Linked DNA regions of Desulfocurvus vexinensis DSM 17965. The protein of the gene in region 1 interacts with the protein of each later gene in a pairwise test. Links are inferred from orthologs where the notes say so. Each region holds a gene or a part of one and is shown in the gene's direction. Other genes may lie near its edges.

Region 1 (8,110 bases):
CCCAGGGGGTTGCGGATCTCGTGGGCGATGCCCGCCACCACGCGGCCCATGCTGGCCAGCTTCTCGGCCTGGAGCAGCTCGCGTTCCAGCTTCTGGGTACGCTGCATGCGCTGGCGGTTCATGGTGTCGGCCTTGCGGATGAACAGCAACAGCAGCAGGAACAGGAAGAACGACGAGGTGAAGGAGATGGCGATGATCAGCCACTGGAAGTTGATGGCCGCGCGGTAGTCGTCGGTGATGTCCTGGGAGAACTCCAGGATGCCCATGGGCTGGCCGCTGGGCCCGCCGGGGTACAGGCTGCGCTCGGTCTTCAGGGGATAGACCGTGCGCATGACCACGCTCGCGGGGTCCAGGTCGAAATGGATCATCGCCCGCCAGGGCGAGACGTTGGTGACGATCTCGAAGTTGTGCACCAGAACCTTGGCGGCCTGCTTCACCGCATCGCTGGCCAGGTCCTCGTCGCCGGCCTGCTCCGGGTCCGTGGAGTAGGACACGATGCCGTCCAGGTCGTAGATGCGCAGCTCCATCACATGCTGGCCGTGGATGGTCTCGCTGATGACCTTGTCGAGCTGGTGGTACTGCTCGTCGCGCTGCAGCTCGATGCGCCCGAAGGCCATGAGCGTGGGCACGGTGTAGCGCTGGTAGATCTGGTGGTTCAGGTTCTCGGCCAGCAGCAGGGCGAACTCGCGCTGCTTGGCCAGCAGCGTCTCGCGCGCCGAATTGGCCAGGATCACCGACATCAGGATGCTGGTGGCCATGATCAGCACCAGCGAGCCCCACGAAAGGAACCTGGCCAGCTTGAAGGGGCGGGCGGCGTCCGCAGTGGAGGGTGGTGTCTGATTCATGGGCGGGGGCGGCCTCCCGGGCGCCTAGGGCACGATGACCCCGGCGACCTTGTCCAGGGCCTCGGTCAGAGTCCTGTCGTCCAGGGCGTAGGAAAAACGCACGCAGCGGTCGTCGCCAAAGGCCGCGCCCGGCACGGCGGCCACCCCGGCCTCCTCGAGCAGCACGGTGCACATGGCCGTGGAGTCGGGCATGCGCTCGGTGTACAGCGCGCTCACGTCGGGGAACACGTAGAACGCCCCGTCGGGCCGCGGGCAGACCACCCCGGGCCAGGACGACACGATGCCGTGGGCCAGCTCGCGCCTGCGGGCGAAGGCCTCGCACATGGTGTCCATGAAATCCGTGGGCCCGGTCAGCGCGGCCACGGCGGCCTTCTGGGCGATGGAGCAGATGTTGGAGGTGCTCTGGCCCTGGATCTTGCTCATGGCCTTGACGAGGTCCGGATGGGCCAGGACGAAGCCCACGCGCCAGCCGGTCATGGCAAAGCTCTTGGACAAGCCGTTGACCACGGCCACATGCTCGGGGTGGCGCTCCCAGAAGGGCGCCAGGCTCACGGGCCGGGCCGGGGCGTAGACCAGCCGGTCGTAGATCTCGTCGGAGACGATGAACACGTCGCGGGCCACGGCCCACTCGGCCAGGGCCGTCAGCTCGGCGGCGCTGTAGTGCACGCCCGTGGGGTTGGAGGGCGAGTTGAGCAGCAGCATGCGCGTGCGCGGCGTCCTGGCGGCGTCCAGGTCGGCCGGGGTGATCTTGAAGCCCTGCTCCGCGCCCGAAGGCACCACCACCGGCTCGGCGTCGGCCAGCTGGACCATGGCCGGATAGCTCACCCAGTAGGGCCCGGGAATGAGCACCTGGTCGCCGGGGTTGAGCAGGGCCTGTATGACGTTGTACAGCGCCTGCTTGCCGCCGTTGGTGACCATGGTGGCTTCCATGGCGGCGCTGGTGCCGTAATGGCCGTTGAAATAGCCCGCCACGGCCTCGCGCAGCTCGGGGATGCCCGGCACCTGGGTATAGCGGGTGAAGCCCGCGTCCAGGGCGGCCTTGGCGGCCTCGCGGATGTGCGCGGGGGTACCGAAGTCCGGCTCGCCCACGGAAAGGCTGACGATGCTGCGGCCCTGGGCGCGCAGGTCCATGGCCTTGGCCGAAATGGCCAGGGTTGCCGAGGGCTTCACGTTCTGGAGTTTCTTGGCGATCTGCATGTCCGCTCTCGCAGGGGGTGGGGGGTGGGTGACAGGGCCCGGGGGCGCGGTGCGCCCGCCCGCCGTCCGATGCGTCCCTCTTAGGGTAATTCCCGCCGAAGGTAAATGGCCCGTGCCCGCCGGGGCGCAGGGTGTTGCAGTTCCCGGCGCTTTGCCGTACCGTTTGGGCCCCCCTACCCCAACGCCGGATCCGCCGCCCATGTTCCAGCCAGCATCCCTGCCGCTGTCCCCCATAGCCGAGCGCGCCCCGCGCGACGAGATCCTGCGCCTGCGCGCGCACCTCGAGGCCCACTGCGACCTTGGGCTGCTGGAAACCGTCCCGGCCATGGTCCTGGTGCTCGACGCCAGGCGCCAGGTGGTCCATGCCAGCCGCAGCCTGCTGGGCTACGCCGGGACGCAGGACCAGCCCATGGCCATGGCCGCCGCGCTGGGGCAGCGCCCCGGCGAGCTGTTCAGCTGCGTGCATTCCGTCGAAGCCGCCCACGGCTGCGGCGCGACCCGGGCCTGCGTGCAGTGCGGCGTACTCCGGAGCCTGCGCGACGCGGCCGCAGGCGCTGTGGCCGAGGACGAAGGCCGGATGCTCCTGCGCCGCAAGGGCCGCCTCGCCGCCGTGACCGTCACCGCGCGCGCCGTGGCCATGGACTTCGCGGGCCGGCCCTTCCTGCTGCTCTACCTGCAGGACGTGCGCGACCGGCACGCCAGCGAGATCATGGAAGGCCTGTTCCTGCACGACGCCCTCAACGCCCTCAACGGCATCGTCGGCGCCGCCGGGCTGCTGCACGAGGAGACCGAGGGCGAGCCGCACGAGTTGGCGGGCATGGTCCTGGAGCGCGCCGGACACCTGGAGCACGAAATCCGCGCCTACCGCATGCTGCTCGACGCCGAAAAGTCCGAACTGGAGCTGCACCCCGGGCCCGTGGACCCCGGCGCGGCCTGCGCGGCCCTGGCCCGGCTCTTCGAGGCCCAGGCCCGCCAGCAGGGCGTGATGCTGGCCTGCGCCCCGGGCCCGCAGACCGCGCTGCACACCGACAAACGCATCCTGGTGCGCGTGCTGGAAAACCTCGTCAAGAACGCCGTGGAGGCCTCGCCCCAGGGCGGCACGGTGACCGTCGGCCACACCGCCACGGACCACGGGGTGCGCTTTTTCGTGGCCAACGAGGCCGTGATGCCCGCCGAGGTGCGCGACCAGGTCTTCCAGCGCTTCTTCTCCACCAAGGGCCCCGGGCGCGGCCTGGGCACCTACGGCGTGCGCCTGCTCACGGAGAACTGCCTGCGCGGCGAGGTGGGCTTCACCTCCGAGCCGGGCGCGGGCACGGTGTTCCATGTGGAACTGCCCCGGTCCCTGGGCCCCGGCGGATCGGCGGCGCAGTGAACGCACCGCTGCTGCCCTTCCCTGCGGGCTGCCGGGAGGCGGCCTTCGTGCGCCGGGTCAAGCGCTTCAGCGTCGAGGCCCGGGCGCCAGGGGGCGCCACGCTCTGGACGCACACCAACAACTCCGGGTCCATGCTCGGGCTGCTGCGGCCCGGGGCGCAGGTGCTGCTCTCCCCGGCGCCCGGAGCCGGGCGCAAGCTCAAGTGGACCCTGGAAACCATGGATTTCCACGGCGTGCGCGTGGGCGTGAACACCCTGACCCCCAACCGCCTGCTGCGCGCCGCGCACCTGGCCGGACGCCTGCCCGGCACCCGGGGCTACACGACCTTCCGCCCCGAGGCCGCAGTGGGCGACTCGCGCCTGGACGCGCGCCTGGACGGCCCGGCGGGCACCCTCTACGTGGAAGCCAAGAACGTGACCCTGGTGGAGGACGGCGTGGCGGCCTTTCCCGACGCGCCGACCCTGCGCGGGCAAAAGCACCTGCGCGAGCTGACGGCCCTGGCGGGCCGGGGCGTGCGTGTGGCCCTGTTCTGCCTGGTGCAGCGCGCCGACTGCGCCTGCTTCGGCCCGGCCGACTACGTGGACCCCGACTACGCCGCCCTGTTCTGGCAGGCCGTGGACGCAGGCGTGGAGATCTGGCCGTACCTGGGCCTGGTCACGGCCCGGGGCATCGACCTGGGCCCCCGGCTGCCCCTGGCGCCGCGCTAGGTGTGTGCACGCCCGGGGACGGTGCGCGCTCCTGGGGGCGGATAAGCCTCCGGCGGCTTAAGGGCCGTGGGCCCTTAAGAATCCCATTCGGGGAGGGCGTGGCGGCGCGCCGCCACGCCCTCCCAATGCGGGATGCTCAAGGGGCGTGCCCCTTGATCCGCCGGAGGCAAATCCACCCAGGGGATACGCGCACCGCCCCCAGGCTTCCGCCTGCCGGGACGAGGGGGCGCGGCTAGAGCGAACCGGCGGCCAGGGTCATGCTGCCCAGGGGCAGGAAGGTGGTGGCCTGGCGCATGGTCAGGGGCAGGTTGTCGCCCGGGCGCAGTTCGAAGCCGGAAGCCCACGGGGCCAGGTCGTTGCCCGTGGTGGCCAGCAGCTTGTCGCGCGGGCCGTTGCTCCACACGTCGGCCAGCCGGTAGCGGCCCGGGGGCAGGGTCACGCTGCCCCCGGCCAGCCAGGGCACCACCACCTCGCCGGACGGCCCGTCCAGGCGCAGGGCGTGGATCTCGCGCGGCAGGACCCGCAGCGCGAATTCGGAGCGGCGCATGCCGGGCGTTTCGCGGACCACGCGGCACAGCACGCCCCCGCCTCCGGCCTTTTCCAGATACCGCCCGATGAAGGCCCCGGTGTCGAGGATGATCTCCTGCCCGGCGTCCTGGCCGTCGTTGCCCAGGGGCTGGCTCACGTAGCCCTTGAGGTTGAGCACCTCGCCCTCGGGCCCGGTGGCGCCCCAGACTCCCTCCAGCAGGAGCTGGTCGCCCTCCAGGGCGTCCAGGGTGCCGCCCTCGGGCACGAAGCGCAGCTCCCCGTTGATCCAGCAGGCGAACAGCACCCCGCCTGAGGCCTTAGGGCCGCCAGCCTCGTTCCAGTCCACGCGCACGCTGCCCACCCGGTCGCCGTCGGCCAGCACGTCCAGCCGGGGAATGCGGTTCAGGGCCAGGCGCGGCGCGACCACGAGGTTCTGGTCGGGCCGGTCGGGGGCGACCACGGCGGGGACGGCGTCGCACAGCGAGGCCCCGCGCACGGCGCTGGCCTCGATGCGGCTGCCCGGACCCAGGGCCAGGACGATCTCACCCCCCGGGGGCAGGGGCTGGCCGTTGACCACCACCGACAGAGCCTGCGCGCGTTCCACGTCCTGCTCGTTGAAGTCGGGCACCTCGACCTCGACCCCGTACTGAGCCAGGATCAGGCAGGTGGCGCGCACCTGCTGGCGAACCTTCCAGCCCAGCTGGCTGATGTTCTTGCTGACCTCGATGGCCAGGGCCGGGATGCCCGCCTCGGACAGGGCGTGGTAGGTCAGCGACTTGCGCTGCTCGGGGTGCGCGGTCCGGGTGGAAAAGGTATCGGTGTTGAAGAGCTTGAACTGCCAGGCCGGAACGATGGACGTGTTGAGTTCGTCAAGCACCGAGGTGGCCACCTGGGCCAGGTTGATGCGTCCGCCGTACAGCGGGGTGTCGATGATGATGGACTGGCCGTAGCGGCCCGGGTTGCGCAGGCCGTCCACGTAGGTCGGGTGGTAGAAGCCCGAGCCCTCGTGCAGGTGGATGAAGGCGTCGGAGCGGCGCAGCAGGAAGCGGATGGCCCGGGCCAGGCGGTCCTCGAAGAAGGTGTTGTAGTCCTGGTCGAAGCGGCGGTTGAGGTCCACGTTGATCTGGCGCTTCTTGGCCAGCACCGTGGGCACGTTGGCCCGGGGGATGACGATCAGGTTGCCCTTGCGCACCTGGGCGCGGGTCAGGATCTGGGCCGCCAGGTAGCCGGAGACCTCGTCGCCCTGGATACCGCCCTGGACCATGACCGTGGGCCCGGGCTCCTTGCCGCGCAGGAAATGCACGTCCAGCGGATACTGGGTTCCGGCGAAGAACGTGAAGCGGGGGGGCAGTTCCGTGGCCAGGGCAGGCGCGGCCAGGGCCATCAGGGCCAGGGCCGCCAGCAGGCTAAGACAGAATCCGCGCCAACGGATAGACGTCACTGAAGATAACCTGCCCTTCGTTATTCTTGATGACCAGACGCAGGCCAAAGACCTCGCCCCGGGTCAGCCCGGCGGGCAGCCCGAAGGAGGTGGAAATCTGCTTGAAACGCTGGATCTGGAAGATGAGGTCGCTTTCGTTCAATTGCGGCTGCTTGTCCTTGCCGTCGTTGGCCACGACGACCAGGGAGGCGACGCCGGCGATGGCGTCCTCGGTCTGCAGGTTGTTCAGGTTGAAGACCACCTGGATGTGGCGCTCGCCGTTGATGCGCGCCTGCATGTTGTCCACACGCACCTGCTGCAGGTCGGTGCGGGTGAAGATCCGCGTGAGGTCCACCGGGGGCTGGGGCGGCGCGGGGGGCGCCTTGGCGGCACCCTGGCCCCCGGCGCCGGGCTCTGCGGCCTCCTTGGCGGCGTTGGACTTGAGGATCTGCTCGATGTTCTTCAGGCGCTCCAGCTCGATGTGCGCCTCGCGCAGCTCGCGCATCACGGCGGTGTGCTCCTCGTGCAGGGCCTGGTTCTCCCGCCAGAAGGCCAGACCGAAGTACCCGCCCGCTCCCGCCACGGCCATGAGCACCAGCAGGAAATACAGCCCCAGCTTGAGCCACACCGGGGCCACCCGGTAGCGGCGCACGGGAGTGTTGTCGCGCATCATCAGGACGTTGTACTTGGCCTTGCTGCTCATCTACAGGGGCCTCCAGTCTTCGCGAAGGATCTTCCATCCCGCGCCGTGGGGCACCATGAGCAGGGTCTTGACGCCCTTGTCCTCGTAGCCGCCCTTGGCGGCGTAGGTCTGGTTGAAGGTCACCTCGATGCCTTCGGGCGCCAGGGCGTAGCGCTGTGAGCCGAAGACCACGCGCTTGGGCGTGGCCACGGGCCACAGCTGGGCCTTGTGCTCGCGGATGGCGTGGCCCGAGCGCTCGCCCTGGGTGGCTCCGGGGGCGAAGTGCTTCATGTAGCCCGCCAGGTCCGCGCGCTCCCAGGCCTTGCGCCAGGCGTCGATGACCGGGGCGATTTCGGCCCTGGAGCGCTCCAGGTAGGCGCCGTCCAGGGTCACGCCGGTGCGCTCCCACTCGCGGCCCACGATGCGCAGCCCGCCGCCAGCCCCGCGCATCCAGTACAGGCGGCTGATGCCCTCGGAAACCAGGGCCGGGGAGCGGTAGTACTGCCGGAAATAGGTGACCACGTAATCCGGCCCGGCCAGGGCGCGCACGTCGTGGGCCAGGACGCGGATCCAGGCGTAGCGCTCGAACAGGCTGCGCTTCTGGGCCCTGAAGCGCTCGAAGTCCCCTTCACCCGCCTCGGAGTAGGCCTTGGGGTCGTAGTAGGAGAAGAACTCCTCGGAGCCCGTCTCCCAGGCCCGGGCCCATTTGTTCACCAGGGTCACGGCCTCTTCGAGATCGCGGGCGGCCCCGGCGTCGGCCACGGCGTCGGTGCGCACGGCCAGTTCGCTGGAGATGACCACCGGGGTGCCCGGGTCCAGGGACTGGCCCAGGACCTTGAGATCCGGCGTATTCATGGCCACGCAGCCGCGCGTGTCACGCGGGACGATGTTCCTGCCCCGGCCATGGATCCAGATGCCGTACCCGGTCTTGCCCTTGAGGCGGTCCACCGGGTTGGGGTAGTTCAGGGGGTAGGCGAGGTTGCCGTACATTTCCCAGTCCAGGGGCCGGGTCATGCGCCCCTCGACGAAGTACACGCCCTCGGGGGTGCGCAGGTCGCCCATGGACTGCTTGTCGCCGTTGCCCTGCCCGGTGGTGCAGGGGTAGCTCGACAGCTCCTTGAGCGGGCTCTGCCGGGCGTAGAGGTGCAGCTTTTGCGACGCCTTGTCCACCGCGAGAAACTTGTGCGGCAGGCTGGGGTGCCCGGCGATGTTCGCCTTCCACCCCTCACCAGTGGCCGGGCCCGCCCAGAGCAGGCAGGCCGACAGAGCAGCGAGGATACAGAGCCTTCTCACGACGCCCCTACTTGGAAGTCACCCAGGTGAATTCGATTCGTCCGGCAGGGCCGGCGACCACCAAAG
Region 2 (6,844 bases), on another replicon or contig:
TCAGCGAAACGCCGGGGTGCGGCTGGTGGCCGGTCATGGCCGTGGTGCGGTTGTCCAGCACCACCAGCAGGATGTCGTGGCGGTTGAACACGGCGTTGACCAGCCCGGTGATGCCCGAGTGGAAGAAGGTCGAATCGCCGATGAAGGCGACCACGGGCTTGGTCTGTGCCTTGGCGAAGCCCGACCCGGAGGAGACGGACGAGCCCATGCACAGCAGGAAATCCGCCGCCGACAGGGGCGGCAGGATGCCCAGGGTGTAGCAGCCGATGTCCGAGGAGTAGACGGCCTCGTCGCCGTAGGCCTGGCGCACGGCGTAGTACAGGGCGCGGTGCGAGCAGCCCGCGCACAGGTTCGGCGGGCGCATGGGCAGCGGCCCGGGGGCCTCGCAGGTCTTCGCCGCCGGGGGCCGCTTGCCCAGCACGCGGAACATGGCCGCGCGGACCTCGGCGGTGGAGTATTCGCCAAGGCGGGTCAGGTCGGGGCCCTTGCCGTGCACGGCCAGGGTCAGGTCCTTGTCGTGGGCCAGGGCGCGCACGGCCTGCTCCACCAGCGGCTCGCCCTCTTCGATGACCAGGACCTTGGTCAGGCCCTTGAGGAAGCGGGCGATCTTCTTTTCGGGCAGGGGGTAGGTCATGCCCAGGGCCAGCACCTTGAACTTGCCCTTGAAGGGCGCCTCGGCCAGCACGTCGGACACATAGGCCCGGGCCATGCCCGAGACGATGATGCCGACCTCGCCGCGCCCGCGCACGGTGTTCCAGGGCGACTTCTCGACCTCCAGGGCGATCTCGTCCATGGCCTTGAGCAGCGCGGCGTGGCGCACGCGGGCCACCGCCGGGATGGGCACGAAGCGCAGGGGATTCTTCTTGAACTCGGGGCCGTGCTGGGCGCCGGGCCGGTCGCCGAAGGCCACCGGGCCGCGCACGTGGGACACGCGGGTGGTGGTGCGCAGCATCACCGGCTGGCCGAAGCGCCGCGACAGCGCGAAGGCGTCGCGGGTCATGTCCTTGGCCTCCTGCGTGGTGCAGGGCTCGAACACGGGCAGCCCGCCCAGGCGGGCGTAGTAGCGGTTGTCCTGCTCGTTCTGGCTGGAGTGGCAGCCGGGGTCGTCCGCCGAGAGCAGCACCAGCCCGCCGGGGGTGCCGACATAGGTCATGGTCATCAGCGGGTCGGCCGCGACGTTGACGCCCACGTGCTTCATGGTCACCAGGGTCGGGGCCCCGGCCAGGGCGGCGCCGCCGCCCACTTCCAGGGCCACCTTCTCGTTGGTGGAATACTCGAAGTGGAAGTCGCCGTCGGGCGCGATGCGGAAGAACGTGTCGGGCACCTCGGAGGAGGGGGTGCCGGGGTAGCAGGAGACGAAGGCCACACCGGCCTCCAGGGCGCCGCGCACGATGGCTTCGTTGCCCAGGAGCAGGTGTGTTTCGCCGCCCTTATGGTCCAGCAGCGGATGGGCCATGATGTGTTTCTCCAGTCTTGCCGTGGTTGCGGGTGCTAGGAAGCGGGCTGCGCGGCCCGCAGGTCCTTGATCTTCGCGGTGATGAAGGCGGAGCTGCCGCCCTGGTTCTCGGCGAGCAGGGCCTCCCAGGCGGCGATGGCCGCGTTCGTGTCGCCCGCCTGTTCGGCCTCGTAGGCCAGGCGTTCGAGCAGCAGCATCTGGTAGGCCTTGGGCAGGCTCTGGCGCATCCCTTCCAGGACGGCCTGGGCCTCGGCGTGCTTGCCCGCGCGCGACAGCTCGGCGGCCTGGCCGAAGCCGGGCACGGCGCCCAGGTGGGCGGCGTCCATGGCGGCCCAGGCGGCGGCGGCCTCCTCGTGGCGCCCGGCGGCGGACAGGCTGGCGGCCAGCTCGAGTTGCGCCGTGGGGCGCAGGGTTTCGGGGGCCTTGGCGGCGAAGGCCGCCAGGGCCTCGGCGCGCGCCGCGGGGTCGGCCTCGGCCAGCAGGGCGGTCAGCTCGGCGCGCCGGTCGGCCAGGCGCGACTGCGACACGGCCTTGTAGGCGGCCAGCGAGCCGACGAGCAGCAGCAGGGCGGCGACGACGCCGACGATGAGCTTGATGTTCGCGACGATCCACTGCAGGGCGGGGTGCAGGGATTCCTCCACCCCGGCGCCCAGGGCGTCCAGCGGGGATTGCGGTTGGGCGGCGGTTTTCTCGGTCATTGCCAGGGCGACCTCCATGGTGGCGAGTTGACTTCGGGCGGAGTTTCCGCAACAAAAAACGGACCCCCGCAGGGGCTCCCTTCATGTACCCATACTTTACAGAAATGTCAAAAGAACTTTTGCCCCGGGAAAGGCTGGCGGCAGGGTCTTCATTTCTGTAAAAGACCGTCTTGTCATGCACGAGAAACGCGCCGCGCACAACCCCCCAGCGCGGCAGGAGGACGCATGGATTTCCACAAGGAGATGACCGCCCTGGGCCAGCGGGCCAAGGCCGCCGCGCGCGTCATGGCCGGGGCCGACACCCGGGCCAAGGACGCGGCCCTGCTGGCCCTGGCCGGGCTGCTGGAGGCCGAGGGCGCGACCATCGCCGCCGCCAACGCCCGCGACCTGGAGGCCGCCCAGGCCGCCGGGATGGACGCCCCGCGCCTGGACCGTCTGCGCCTGACGGACAAGGTCGTGGCCGCCATGGCCCAGGCCTGCCGCGAGATCGCCGCCCAGAACGACCCCGTGGGCGGCATCGACTCCATGTGGCGCCGCCCCAACGGGCTGCTGGTGGGCCGCATGCGCATCCCCCTGGGCGTCATCGCCATGATCTACGAGTCGCGGCCCAACGTCACCGTGGACTCGGGCGTGCTCTGCCTCAAGGCGGGCAACGCGGTCATCCTGCGCGGAGGCAGCGAGGCTTTTCACTCCAACCAGTGCCTGGCCGGGCTCATCCACCGCGCCCTGGCCGGGGCGGGCCTGCCCGCAGACGCCGTGCAGCTCGTGCCGACCACCGACCGCGCCGCCGTGTCGGCCATGCTCAAGCTCGACCAGTACATCGACGTGATCATCCCGCGCGGCGGCGAGGGGCTGATCCGCGCCGTGGTGGCCGAGGCGACCATGCCCGTGCTCAAGCACTACAAGGGCGTGTGCCACGCCTATGTGGACGCCGGGGCGGACCTGGAGCAGGCCCTGGAGGTGGTCTTCAACGCCAAGGTCCAGCGCCCGGGCGTGTGCAACGCCCTGGAGGGGCTGCTGGTCCACGCCGCCGAGGCTGCGGCCTTCCTGCCCCTGGTCGGCGCGCGCCTGGGCGGGGCGGGGGTGGAGCTGCGGGCCTGCCCCCGGGCCCTGCCGCTCTTGGGCGCCACGGCCACGCCCGCTGGGCCGGGCGACTTCGGCCAGGAATTCCACGCCCTGATCCTGGCCGTGCGCGTGGTGGACTCCATGGCCCAGGCCCTGGACCACATCGCCGAGTACGGCTCCAACCACACCGAGATCATCCTGACCCGCGACCATGGCCGGGCCATGCGCTTCCTGCGCGAGGCCGACGCCTCCATGGTCGCGGTCAACGCCTCGTCGCGCTTCAACGACGGCGGCGAACTGGGCCTGGGCGCGGAGATCGGCATCAGCACCTCCAAGCTGCACTCCTACGGGCCCATGGGCGCCCTGGAGCTGACCAGCACCAAGTTCGTGGTCTTCGGCGACGGGCAGGTGCGCGGCTAGATGGACGCGGCGGCGCAGGCGGCCCCCGGCGCGGGCGCGGCTTCGGGCCGGGGCGTGGGCATCCTGGGCGGGTGCTTCAACCCCGTGCACAACGGGCACCTGCGCCTGGCCATCGAGGTCCGCGAGCAGCTCGGCCTGGCGCGCGTGGAGCTGATGCCCGCGCACGTGCCGCCGCACAAGCCCGGCGAGGGCATGCTGCCCTTTGCCCTGCGCGCGGCCCTGGCCGAGGCCGCCGTGGCCGGGGTGCCGGGGCTTGCGGTGTCGCGCCTGGAAGCCGCGCGCCCCGGGCCGTCGTACACCGTGGACACCCTGGCCGCCCTGGGCGCGGCGTGGCCCGGGGTGCCGTTGTGGTTCATCCTGGGCGCGGGCGACCTGGCGGGGCTGCCCGGCTGGCACCGCGGCCTGGAGATTCCCGAATTGTGCAACCTGGCCGTGGCCGGGCGCGGCGGGGCCGGGCCCGAGGCCGTGGCCGCCTTCGTGGCCGCCCACTGGCCCGTGGCCGGGCCCGACGGCGCCGGGGGCTGGCGCCTGCCCGGGGGCAACTGCCTGCGCCCCGTGGCCCTGCAACGCCTGGACATCAGCGCCTCGGACGTGCGCGCGCGCTGGCTGGCCGGGCGCTGCCTGGCCGCCCTGGTGCCCCGCGAGGTGGAGCGCGCCCTGGGCGCCGGGGCCGACGCGGTGCGCGCGGCCTGGGCCTGAGCCGCCCGCAGGCCCGGGCCGGATTGAACACCCCGCCTGTTTGTGCCATAGTGGCACGGCAGAATCACCAAGAGCCCGCCCTGCGGGCCGGGACGCAGCCGCCATGTTCGAAACGCCAGCCAAGAAGATCCGCGAGAACCTCGCCCGGGCCAAGGCCGCCCTGCACAAGGGCGAGCTGACGCGCTCCATCGCCTGCGCCATTGAGGCTGCGCGCGACCTGGACGGCGCGCAGATCTTCGGGCGCGAGAAGTTCGAGGTGGAGGTGCATCTGCAGGAGTACCTCAAGGAGTTCAACCGCCACCCGGACGTGAAGAGCCATTTTTCCGCCAAGAACGTCCACGTCACGCCATACGTGAAGTACAAGCGCGGGGGCGAGGCCGAACTGACCCGGGCCCTGGGCGGGCTGCTGGACGAGCTGGAACACAAGGGCCGCACGCAGGAGCAGCACGCCGACGCGCAGCGCGCACGGCGCAAGGAGGACATGCTGGCCGGGGCCCAGGCCTCCCTGGACGCCAGGGAGCTGCCCAAGGCCAAGGCCCTGCTGCGCCGCGTGGCCGAGGAGTTCGGCCGCGAGCCCGGCGTGCTGGCCGACTGCGGGCAGCGCCTGTTGCAGGCCGAATTGTTCTATGAGGCCGGGGAATACCTGGAACAGGCCGTGGCGCTGGACCCGCGCGACAGCCGCGCCCTGGCCGGGGCCGTGCAGGCCTACACCGGCGCCCGCGAGTTCCCCAAGGTCGAGGCGCTTTACAAGCAGGCCCTGCAGACCTTCGGCATGCACCCGCGCACCCTGCTGCACATGGCCCGCATGTACCTGGACTGGCGCAAGAACGACGAGGCCTACGACTGCGCGCGCAAGGCCTTCGAGCTGGACCCGGCTCTGGACGAGGCCCAGGCCATCATGGAGCAGACGGGCAAGCGCATCTTCACCCGCTAAGGCCCGCCTCACCCCCCCCGCGCGCGGCGCGGAAAAGCAACAAGGCCCCGGACTCGTCCGGGGCCTTGTTGCGTCATGCCGTCCGCCGCTTCCCGCGCGCCTTACCGCCCGATCCGGAAGCGCTCGTACAGCAGGTTGAAGAGGACCGCCCCCTGTTCGACGCGTTGCGCGTCCTGCGGGACGGTCAGGGCCAGGGCCTCCAGGGCGGCTTGCAGCCCTGCGGTTTCCGGATGGGCGTAGCGCTCCTCCTTGAGGTCGATGTCGTGGACCATCTCGGCCAGCTTGCGCAGCGCCGGATCGTCGGCGCCCAGGCGTCCGGCGAGCACCTCGAAGGTGCACTTGTCGCCCTCATGGGTGAATTCGCCGCTGAACATGTCGAAGCGGAGTTCGTCCGGCTGGTGGGCATAGCTGGTTTCGTCCACGAACCGCAGCCGCGCGTCGGGGTCGATGAACCGGCGGATGAGCCAGGCCGAGGCGATGCGGTCCACATGCACGCAGCGGCGGGTGACCCAGGTCCGGCCGCGCAGGGTGGCCAGCGCGTCCGGCCGGGCGGGGTCGGCGGGCGGGCCGTCGTGCAGCCGCGCGCGCAATCCGGCGAGCAGGCCCTCGATGGTTTCGCGGCTGGGGGCGCCAAAATAGTCCAGCGCCAGGGCGGCGTTGAACTCCTTGGTGAAGGCGTCCAGGGCGGCCTGGAGGCGGTCATGGTCGTGGGGCGGCGGAGCGTCCAGCACGGGGCGCATGGCGGCGGCCAGGCGGGCGTATTCCCGCTCGCTGGCCGCGACGAACAGCGCACGCACCTGGGCGTCGTCCAGCCCGGCGACGAACGCCGCGTGGCAGACGAACGCCCGCCCGCCGCTGTCCTCGATCTCCCTGGCCAGCCAGGCCAGGTCTTCCTGCCGGGAGTCGCCCCCGGGCAGGGCGTAGACGGCGTTCTTGATGGCGACGGCCCCCAGGGCGGCCAGCCTGCGGCCCGCCTTGGCTCGCAGGTAGCCGGGCTTGGGCGGGATGTGGTGCACGAAGAGCAGCCAGGAAAGTTTTGCGGCCATGGTTCCTCCCGGTTTTGTTTCAGTTGACAGTTTAACGATCTTCTGTTGTATGTCAATTGACATACAAACGGGCAGCCTTATTCTTGTCCAGGACACCCGCCCAACGCAAGGAGGACGACCATGAAGGACGCCGCAATCACCGCCGCCCGGCTGCTGGCCGGGAGCATGCGCACCGCGCCCAAGGCCGGGGGCAAGGATTTTCTGGAAATCGTCGTCGTGGAGGATGACGCCACCCTGGCCAGGATTGCCGGGGCCATGCGCGAGTACGCCCCCCGGAGCACCAACGAGGCCTTCTGGCTGCGCGACGCGGACAACATCGCCAAAACCCAGGCCCTGGTCCTGGTGGGCCTCGCGGAGCCCAACCTCGCGGGCTACGACTGCGGGGCCTGCGGGTACGCCACCTGCAAGGATATGGCCGGGCAGCGGAAGCTGACGGCCCGGGAGATGGGCTACGGCGGCCCGCACTGCGTGATGCGCATGATCGACATCGGCAGCGCCCTGGCCTCTGCGGCCAAGACGGCGGCGC

Evidence for each region.
Region 2: the proteins of sfsA (region 1) and G495_RS0115990 interact in binary tests that used the Escherichia coli proteins (3 or more experiments, as listed by UniProt). The link is inferred for Desulfocurvus vexinensis DSM 17965 from one-to-one orthologs.

Annotation. Positions count from the first base shown.
Region 1 is NZ_JAEX01000010.1:53,888-61,997, forward strand. The notes cover bases 2,267-5,265. They hold sfsA (DNA/RNA nuclease SfsA), read left to right. Parts: upstream 2,267-3,410; coding sequence 3,411-4,121; downstream 4,122-5,265. Other genes in these bases: G495_RS18415 (sensor histidine kinase), read left to right, coding at 2,267-3,414; G495_RS0108830 (M14/M99 family metallopeptidase), read right to left, coding at 4,354-5,265. Outside these bases: G495_RS0108810 (ATP-binding protein), read right to left, coding at 1-845; G495_RS0108815 (pyridoxal phosphate-dependent aminotransferase), read right to left, coding at 870-2,042; more of G495_RS18415, read left to right, coding at 2,242-2,266; more of G495_RS0108830, read right to left, coding at 5,266-6,090; G495_RS0108835 (hypothetical protein), read right to left, coding at 6,056-6,772; G495_RS0108840 (L,D-transpeptidase family protein), read right to left, coding at 6,773-8,044; G495_RS0108845 (hypothetical protein), read right to left, coding at 8,052-8,110. UniProt on the Escherichia coli protein: Binds to DNA non-specifically. Could be a regulatory factor involved in maltose metabolism.
Region 2 is NZ_KI912582.1:303,870-310,713, forward strand. Bases 1,626-4,509 are described here. They hold G495_RS0115990 (glutamate-5-semialdehyde dehydrogenase), read left to right. Parts: upstream 1,626-2,379; coding sequence 2,380-3,639; downstream 3,640-4,509. Other genes in these bases: G495_RS22920 (hypothetical protein), read right to left, coding at 1,626-2,154; nadD (nicotinate (nicotinamide) nucleotide adenylyltransferase), read left to right, coding at 3,640-4,338; G495_RS0116000 (tetratricopeptide repeat protein), read left to right, coding at 4,442-4,509. Also shown: iorA (indolepyruvate ferredoxin oxidoreductase subunit alpha), read right to left, coding at 1-1,456; more of G495_RS22920, read right to left, coding at 1,492-1,625; more of G495_RS0116000, read left to right, coding at 4,510-5,272; G495_RS0116005 (chromate resistance protein ChrB domain-containing protein), read right to left, coding at 5,374-6,318; G495_RS0116010 (DUF2148 domain-containing protein), read left to right, coding at 6,439-6,844. UniProt on the Escherichia coli protein: Catalyzes the NADPH-dependent reduction of L-glutamate 5-phosphate into L-glutamate 5-semialdehyde and phosphate. The product spontaneously undergoes cyclization to form 1-pyrroline-5-carboxylate.